DNA from 2 places in the Streptomyces sp. NPDC086554 genome. Region 2 is predicted to be linked to the other one. Evidence: riboswitches for the same ligand, from Rfam matches in the RefSeq annotation. Region 2 holds a riboswitch; the other holds the start of a gene.
The links. A riboswitch is a leader RNA that binds a small molecule or an ion and turns the genes downstream of it on or off. The one in region 2 is predicted to bind cyclic di-AMP.
Positions count from the first base shown of each region.

Region 1 (4,416 bases), on a different contig from region 2:
GTTCGAGTACCAGGGCCTGGTGGCCGCCCCCTGGTCGGTGCGCTGCCGCTTCACCGCGTCGGGGTCGATCACCGTGTAGCCGGTCTCGCCCGGCATCACATAGTGCAGCCGGTCCCGGATGCGCTGCTCCGCGTACGCGTCGTCACGCCAGCGGGCCTTCTCGTCCTTCAGCCTCTCGACGTGTCCGCGGCGCTCGGCCTGCTCCCGGCGCTGATCGGCGATCTCGGCGCGCTGGGAGACGTACTGCCTTATCGGGTAGGCGAGCGCGACCACCAGCGAGCAGAGCACGAGCGCGAGCAGCGCGGCCCGGCCGGTGAGCCGGGAGCGGCGGGCCTGGCGCTTCGTCTGGGAGCGGTAGACACGCTCCGCGGTCTGCTCGCCGAGCAGCCGCAGCCTGGTCGCGGTGGAGAACCGGTCCCGGTCCTTCACGGCCATGTCCCCGCCTCCCGTTCACACGCGCGTACGTCCCCGCACACGGTACGGGACCGAGTACGGGGACGTACGTAACTACAGCGTGACTACGGCTCAGCCCTTGAAGCGGGGGAACGCCGAGCGACCGGCGTAGACCGCCGCGTCGTCCAGGATCTCCTCGATGCGCAGGAGCTGGTTGTACTTGGCGACGCGCTCGGAGCGGGCCGGGGCGCCGGTCTTGATCTGGCCGCAGTTGGTGGCGACGGCCAGGTCGGCGATGGTGACGTCCTCGGTCTCGCCGGAGCGGTGGGACATCATGCACTTGAAGCCGTTGCGCTGGGCCATCTCGACGGCGTCCAGGGTCTCGGTCAGCGAACCGATCTGGTTGACCTTGACGAGCAGGGCGTTCGCGGACTTCTCCTCGATGCCGCGGGCCAGGCGCTCCGGGTTGGTGACGAACAGGTCGTCGCCGACGAGCTGGACCTTGTCACCGAGCTTCTCGGTGATGACGTTCCAGCCGGCCCAGTCGTCCTCGAACAGCGGGTCCTCGATGGAGACGAGCGGGTACGAGGCGACGAGCTCCTCGTAGTACTCGGTCATCTCGGCGGCCGAGCGCTCCTTGCCCTCGAACTGGTACTTGCCGTCCTTGTAGAACTCGGACGCGGCGACGTCGAGGGCGAGCGCGATCTGCTCGCCGGGGACGTAACCGGCCTGCTTGATGGCCTCGAGGATGAGGTCGAGCGCGGCGCGGTTGGAGTCCAGGTTCGGGGCGAAGCCGCCCTCGTCGCCGAGGCCGGTCGACAGACCCTTGTCCTTCAGGACCTTCTTGAGGGTGTGGTAGACCTCGGTGCCCCAGCGCAGGGCCTCGGAGAAGGACTCGGCGCCGATCGGCGCGATCATGAACTCCTGGATGTCGACGTTCGAGTCGGCGTGCGACCCGCCGTTCAGGATGTTCATCATCGGGACGGGCAGCAGGTGCGCGTTCGGACCGCCGAGGTAGCGGAACAGCGGCAGGTCGCTGGCCTCGGAGGCGGCGTGCGCGACGGCGAGGGAGACGCCGAGGATGGCGTTGGCGCCGAGCGAGCCCTTGTTGTCGGTGGCGTCGAGGTCGAACATCGCCTGGTCGATCAGGCGCTGCTCGGTGGCGTCGTACCCGACGAGCTCCGGGCCGATCTGCTCGATGACGGCGAGGACGGCCTTCTCCACGCCCTTGCCCTGGTAACGGTTGGGGTCACCGTCACGGAGTTCGATGGCCTCGAAAGCGCCGGTGGACGCACCGGACGGAACGGCGGCACGACCCGTGCTGCCGTCGTCGAGGCCGACCTCGACCTCGACCGTGGGGTTGCCTCGGGAGTCCAGGATTTCCCGGGCTACGACGACGTCGATGGACGGCACGAGCATCTCCTTCTGGGATGTGACGCGGGTACGCGGGGCGTTGGCCTCGCGGACACGAGCCTAACCGGCTCCCGGACAAGAGCCAGCCGAGCGACCGCCCTGTGGACAAACCGAGAGCAAAAAGTTTCCGAACGGAACAAAAAGACCCCGCCCCGGCGCGTACGGGGGATATGCACGCCGGGACGGGGTGGACCCGTGGGGACGGGGGGACCCCCCGAAGCCGTCGCCGGGGGGTAGCGCCCCGAAGGGGCGCGGGGCTGTGACATGTGCGGCTCCGCCGCGTGGGCGCGAGCAACCAAAACGCACCCGCAGCCAAAAGACCAGCGAGGCGCCCCGCCAGAAATTAGCTGAGGTGAAGCTGCTGACCCGGGTAGATCATGTCGGCGTTGTCGATGATGTCGCCGTTGAGCTTGTACACCTTGTGCCAGCCGCCCTTGACGTCCTTCTCCTCGGCGATCTTGGAGAGGGTGTCACCCTTCTTGACCTTGTACTCGCCGTCGCCCTTCTTGACCTTCTTGCCGGTCGGGGTCTCGACGGTCTTCTTGGACTCGGCCTTCGGGGCGGCCTGCTTCGGCGCGGCCTCCTGCTTCGGCGCCTCGGTCTGGGCGCTCGGCTGGCTCTGCGGCTGCTCGGCGGGCTGCTGCTGCGGAGCGCTCTCCTCGGCACCGCCACCGCTGTACGCGGCGCCGGAGAGGCCCACGCCACAGCTCGGCCAGGCGCCCTTGCCCTGACCCGCGAGAACCTTCTCGCCGATCTCTATCTGCTGGGCCTTGGAGGCCTGGTCGGCGGTGGCGGCGTACTTCGTGCCGCCGTACGCGGCCCAGGTGGAGGCCGAGAACTGCAGGCCGCCGTAGTAGCCGTTGCCGGTGTTGATGGACCAGTTGCCGCCGGCCTCGCACTGGGCGACGGAGTCCCACTCGGAACCGGTGGCGGCGGAGGCCGAGCCGGCGGCCATCAGCGGGGCGGCGACCGCGACACCGGTGACGCCGGCGAGCGTGGCGACGCGGGTGGCCTTGGACGGACGGCGGTGCTTGCCCTTGCTGGAAAACAGCATGAGTGATCCCCTCACCGACGCCTACGAGGTGAGCTGTCGGGTTCGGGCCGATGAAGTTGCCCGGCCGCGCTTCCTCAAGCGCGACTTAACCCCTAGCCGGTCCCAACTCCGCTCGGCAGCTTCTTCGTTCTGCTGCTGTGCGGCCGGGCCCGGCGGAAACCTTGGGTCCCCCGCTCCTGCCTACGGCGCTTGACGCGACGACTGTTCCCGAACGGCCGTTGGCAGGACTAGGCGTACCGACCGGCGGGGCCCGCTGTGGCGAGCGGTCACGACCGTAGACATGCGATCCACGGAATTTCAAAGACGATCAGGGCTTCTGAGACCCATCTCTCACTTACGCCAAACCGGACATTAAGCGCGAAGCAACTGACCGACTCTTCGTCAACTTCCCTTACTTTTCGCCCAAATCGAGGCTCTGACCGGGGAGGATGAGGTCGGGGTCGGTTCCGACGGACTTCTTGTTCTCGGCATAGAGCGCGCTCCATCCGCCCTGCACGCCGAGGTCGTCGGCGATGGTCCAGAGGTTGTCTCCAGAGCGGACCGTGTACGTCCCGTCGGCGCCGTCCTTCGCGCGGTCGTCGCCGCGTGAGGCGTGCCGGCCGGAGCCGTCGCGGTCGCCGTTCTTGGCCTGCCCGTCGTCCGCGCTGTCACCGCGGTGCCGACCCGAGCCTTCGCCCGCGCCGGTGGAGGGGGTGGGGCTCGGGGCGGGCGAAGTGGAGTCGTCCGGCTCCGACTTGTCGGAGTCACCCGAATCATCTGACTTGGGCAAGTCACCCGACTCATCCGACTCATCCGACTCATCCGACTCGTGATTCTTGTCTCGCGAGTCGTCGCCTGCGCCGGGCTTCTCGGAGGGCTTTTCAGAGGGCTTCTCGGAGGGCTTCTCCGACGGCTCCTCGGTGGGCTTCTCGGTGGGCTTCTCGGTGGGCTCGGCCGACTCACCGGACTCCGTCGAGTCACCGGGCTCGGCGGACCCGCTCGTGTCGGTCGGCTCGTCCGACGGCACCGAGGTGATCGGAGCGCCCGGGTCGACGTCGGCGGGGGCGTCGTCCTTGCTGAGTCCGGCGATCACTCCGCAGCTCGGCCAGGCGCTGGGACCCTGGTCGGCCAGGACCTTCTCGGCGACGGCTATCTGCTGCGAACGGCTGGCCTGGTCGGCGTAGGGGGCGTAGTCGAGACCGCCGTACTGCTCCCAGGTCTCCTGGGACATCTGGAGCCCGCCGTAGTAGCCGTTGCCCGGGTCCAGGCTCCAGGAGCCGCCACTCTCGCACTCCGCGAGCTTGTCCCAGGTGGCGGTGTCCGCGGCGCTCGCGCTGGTGGCGCCGAGCAACGGGATCGCGATGGCTGATCCGGTGACACCTGCCGCGACGATGAGGGCCGGGGCTTGGCGGGGGCGTCGGTGACGACCATTACCGGAGAGCATGCAAGTGCCTTTCAGAAGACTGCAGAGGCGACTGCGGCTGCTGCGACAGCGGATGCCGAGTCGTCGGTGAACGTAGCCGCAGTCGAACAGTTGTCACAAGTCGATGCAGCGGAGATCACGTGAAAGTCACAGT
Region 1 covers NZ_JBFBJK010000010.1:118,593-123,008, forward strand. Annotated here, with positions in the region: gene AB0O76_RS18410 (septum formation initiator family protein) at 1-435, opposite strand, end outside; gene eno (phosphopyruvate hydratase) at 526-1,812, opposite strand; gene AB0O76_RS18420 (transglycosylase family protein) at 2,150-2,860, opposite strand; cyclic di-AMP (ydaO/yuaA leader) riboswitch at 2,864-3,058, opposite strand; gene AB0O76_RS18425 (transglycosylase family protein) at 3,252-4,283, opposite strand.
Region 1: it holds a riboswitch for cyclic di-AMP, as region 2 does, so the genes downstream of both, AB0O76_RS18420 (transglycosylase family protein) here and AB0O76_RS39500 (C40 family peptidase) in region 2, are expected to answer to the same signal.

Region 2 (4,416 bases):
GCGGAGTGCCGGTGCGCAGGGGGATGAGCCGCAGGAGTCGGGCGGCAGCCTGCGACAGGGCTTCCTCACCAATGCCCTCAACCCCAAGGCGCCCATCACGTTCCTCAGCGTGCTGCCCCAGTTCGTGCCCGCGGGCAGCCCCGCGATGCCCAGGACGCTGCTGCTCGCGTCCATCATCGTCGCGCTCGCCCTCGTATGGTTCCCGGTCGTCGCGCTCCTGGTGGACCGGCTCGGTCGCCGGCTGCGCCGACCGCGCACCGCCCGGGCGATCGAGGGTGTCACCGGCGGCGCGTTGAGCGTCCTCGGCCTGGTGCTGCTCATCGAGGCGGCTCTCGCGTGACGTCCTGCCGTGCGGCCGCGCGGCGCGCCAGGCGGGGGAGCAGGCGGGGGAGCACGCCCCACAGGCCCACGCACACAACGAGCGTGCCCGCGCTCGCGATGATCCCGCCGGTGCGGCCGACCGCCACGTCCACGACCAGGAGCACGGACCCGGCGAGGGCGAACATCAGGACCGCCATGCCGGCCCTGGCGAGATGCGAAGAGACCCGCACGATCAGCGGCTTGGAGTGCTGCTGGAACAGCGCCCGGTGCACCGCGGCCGGCGCCGTGAACAAGGCCGCCGCAAGGACGGCGAGCAGCAGCGTGGTGACGTAGGTGGCGCGCTGCATGTCGTCCAGGGACGGGAAGCGCGGCGTGAAGGCGAGGGTCAGCAGGAACGCGAAGAGGATCTGCACGCCGGTCTGCGTGACCCTCAACTCCTGGAGAATCTCCGAGAAGTTGCGGTCCGCACGCTCGAAGGGCGTCTCGTTACGGTTGTCGTGAGCGGCGTGGGAGCCACTGTCGTCGGCCATGCCGCACGAGTATCCGGGTCGGCGCGCCCCACGCGTGGCGGACGCGCCGGGCGACGACGCCGGCCGAGTGGCCGGCCGCCGCCGCCCGGCGGCAGGTCAGCGCACCCTGCCGTACGACACGCTCTTGGTCCAGATCTTCTCGAGCCGCACCACGGTGTTCGACTTCGGGGCGTGCCAGATCCGGCCCTTACCCGCGTAGATGCCGACGTGGTAGACGTTCCGGCCGGAGTGGAAGAAGACCAGGTCACCGCGGGAGCGGTTGGACGCGGAGATGTGCCGGGTCTTGTTGTACTGCTGTGCGGCGGTGCGTGGGAGCTTCTTGCCGGCGCGCTTGAACGAGTAGAGCGTCAGGCCCGAGCAGTCGAACCGGTTGGGCCCCGTGGCTCCGTAGCGGTAGGGCGAGCCCTTCTTGGACGCTGCGATCTTCAGGGCCTTCGTTCCGTGTGTCGCGGCCTGGGCCTCCGTCGTGAGCCCTGGGGCCACGAGGGTGCCGCCGACGACGGCGAGCGTGAGAGCCGATGCGCAACCGGCCCTGGTGAGCAGCGACGGAACATGATTCAGCGCGGTCATGCGCAACCCTTCGTCAGCCGCCTGTGAAGGATGACCTGTCGGATTCGGGCTGACAAAGTTGCCCGGCCGCGGTGTGCGGCTTCACCCCAAGGGCCGTTGTCCGGACCGTCCGGACCGACCCGTCGTGCCTGGGTCCTCCACTCCTGCCGGTGCACCGATGTCGACCGGGCATCCGGGCGGCGGCAGGACTCGGCGTCCGCCCGGACCGCCCCGCCGCTGTGGCGGGGGCTTGTCGTCGGAAGGGATCTTGACCCGTCAACGGCCCGAAAACCGAGCCGAAACGGCGTTTTGTGAGGCTCCTCACGGCTGAACCGTTCAGGTGGACAACGCCGGATAAGGGCACCCTTCGAAGGGCTCGACGATCGCTCTACCAGCACCGGAAGGAGACATTCCGGCCGTCGCGTACACCGCTGACGCAACTGTGACCGACCCCGTTGACGACGACCTGCTACGCCGAACGGGGTAGCCCGTCTGGTCCGTTTGAGACCGGCCCCGGACGCTGCGGACCTGCCGGGCAGCCGACTTGAGGGGGAATCAGGGCGCCGAAGGGGGCGGCACGGTGACCCGGCAGGACCGCCGCTCCCCGTCGAGTACGCGCAGCGCCCGGGCCAACGTCGGTGCGTGCACGGCACTCTCGCCCCGCTGGTGCATCAGCGTCAGCGCGTCCCGCAGCGCGGTGGCGCTGGCGACCAGGGCCTGGGCGGCGCGCAGACCGCCGTACGTGTCGGACGCGCGGGCGGGGTTGATCCGGCCCAGCAGATCGACCACTTCGAGGTACCGGTCGATCAACTCGCCCTCGGCGCGGGTCAGTGCGGGCAGCGGAGGCAGTTCGGGTGGCAGCATCACCGGCTCACCTCGCGTCCGGGGCGCGGAGCGAATCCTTGCTGCCGAGGAGCGAGTCCTTGCGGCTGGGGATGATCCGGTCCACCAGGCCGTACGCGAGCGCATCGGGCGCGCTGAGGATCTTGTCCCGCTCGATGTCCGCCGCGATGCGCTCCGGGCTCTGTCCCGTGTGCCGTACGAGGAGTTCCTCCAGGAGCGCACGGGTGCGCTGGAGCTCGGCCGCCTGGATCGCGAGGTCCGAGGTCTGCCCCTGGATCGGCTCGGTGATCGAGGGCTGATGGATCAACACCCGGGCGCCGGGCAGCGCGTGGCGCTTTCCGGGGGTGCCGGCGGCGAGCAGGACCGCGGCCGCCGACGCGGCCTGACCCAGGCAGGTCGTCTCCACGTCGCAGGTGACGAAGCGGATCGTGTCGTAGATCGCCGTCATCGCGCTGAACGAGCCGCCGGGGGAGTTGATGTAGAGCGAGATGTCGCGGTCCGGCGCCAGGTATTCGAGGTGCATGAACTGCGCCATCACATCGTTGGCCGAGGTGTCGTCGATCGGGGTGCCCAAGAAGACGATGCGCTCCTCGAGCAGCTTCGAGTACGGATCGAGAGTCCGCTTTCCCGAGCTGGTGCGCTCGGTGAACTCGGGCAGGACGTAGCGGGCGGACGGTCGGTTCATGGCACGTCACTCCTCTTCCCGGGGCCGGCCGCACCGGCCCGTGGCTTCCTGTAGAAAATGTACAGGACGTACGTAATAAGGGTCGGCGACGGTGAGTGAAAGCGGTGGACAAAGATCACGTGAGCGGCAGACTGGCGCGCATGACCTCAACGGATCCCAAGGCCGACCTCGGCCATTACCTGCAGACCGCCCGCGACGCCCTGCTGTGGAAGCTCGAAGGGCTCTGCGAGTACGACATCCGCCGCCCGCTGACCCCGACAGGCACCAACCTGTTGGGCCTGGTGAAGCACACGGCGGGCGTGGAACTCGGCTATCTCGGCGACACGTTCGGGCGCCCGTCGGGCGAGCCGCTGCCCTGGCTCGATGACGGTGCCGAGGGCAACGCGGACATGTGGGCCACCGCCGACGAGTCACGTGAGGACATCGTGCAGCTCTACCGCCGCGCATGGGCACACGCGGACGCGACGCTCGATGCCCTGGAGCTGGACACGATCGGCAAAGTGCCGTGGTGGCCGAGTGGCAGGGACGAGGTGACGCTGCATCATGCCGTGGTGCGCGTGATCGCCGACACGCACCGGCACGCCGGGCACGCCGACATCGTCCGGGAACTCATCGACGGCGCCGTGGGCATGAACAAGGGCAACGACAGCCTGCCGTCGCACGACACGGCGTGGTGGGAGAACCATCGCAGCCGCCTGGAGAGGGTGGCCCGGGAGGCCGACCCGGAGACGTGAAAGACCTGTTGGCGCGTTGGCCGAACGAGCCGCGGGGCCGTAGTGTCTGCCCGTCGCAGGCGAAGAGGATCACGGGGGCAGCGGTGGGGTGGACGAGGTGCCGCAGAGCGGCAGGTACGGCGATGGTCGCGGCGATATTCGTCGTGGCCACGGGGTGCTTGCCGAAAGATTCGCCCGACGCGAAGGGTTCGCCCGACGCCCCGAAGGGTTCGGCCGACGCTCCGAAGGCGAAGGACACGGCACCGGCGTCCGTGTCGCCGTCGCCCTCTTCCTCCCGGCCGCTGACGGCCGCGAAGTTGAAGTCCCTCCTGCTGCGGGAGGGAGAAGTGCCGCAGGTGGACAGCGCGCCCGTACAGGGTCCCGTTCCCAAGTACGATCCGCGGGTTCTGGTGCCGGGCCCGGGGTGCCAGGACGTGTTCGACGCCCTCGTCTCGCACGACGCTGCCACGTCCGTGATCCAGGACTTCTGGTGGAAGGACGACCAGTGGCGGCAGGACCTGGCTGGCCTCGTATGCCGGCAAGGGGGCGGCGGAGCAGTTCCGGGGGCTCAAGAAGGGGCTCAAGACCTGCAAGACGCTGGTGGGGACGACCCCGGACCAGAAGCTCAACTCCCGTATCACCGTGGCGAAGGCGCCGGCTCTGGGCGACGAGGCGGTCGCCTTCGACCTGAGCATGGACGGCCCGGATGACACCGTGCTGACCGACCGTCAGACCTTCGTGCGGGTGGGCGCCCTCACCGTGAACATGAGCGACC
Region 2 covers NZ_JBFBJK010000037.1:24,376-28,791, forward strand. Annotated here, with positions in the region: gene AB0O76_RS39490 (LysE family transporter) at 1-340, shown strand, start outside; gene AB0O76_RS39495 (DUF6328 family protein) at 318-851, opposite strand; gene AB0O76_RS39500 (C40 family peptidase) at 948-1,421, opposite strand; cyclic di-AMP (ydaO/yuaA leader) riboswitch at 1,425-1,591, opposite strand; gene AB0O76_RS39505 (hypothetical protein) at 1,956-2,264, opposite strand; gene AB0O76_RS39510 (ATP-dependent Clp protease proteolytic subunit) at 2,272-2,928, opposite strand; gene AB0O76_RS39515 (DinB family protein) at 3,069-3,662, shown strand; gene AB0O76_RS39520 (hypothetical protein) at 4,242-4,416, shown strand, end outside.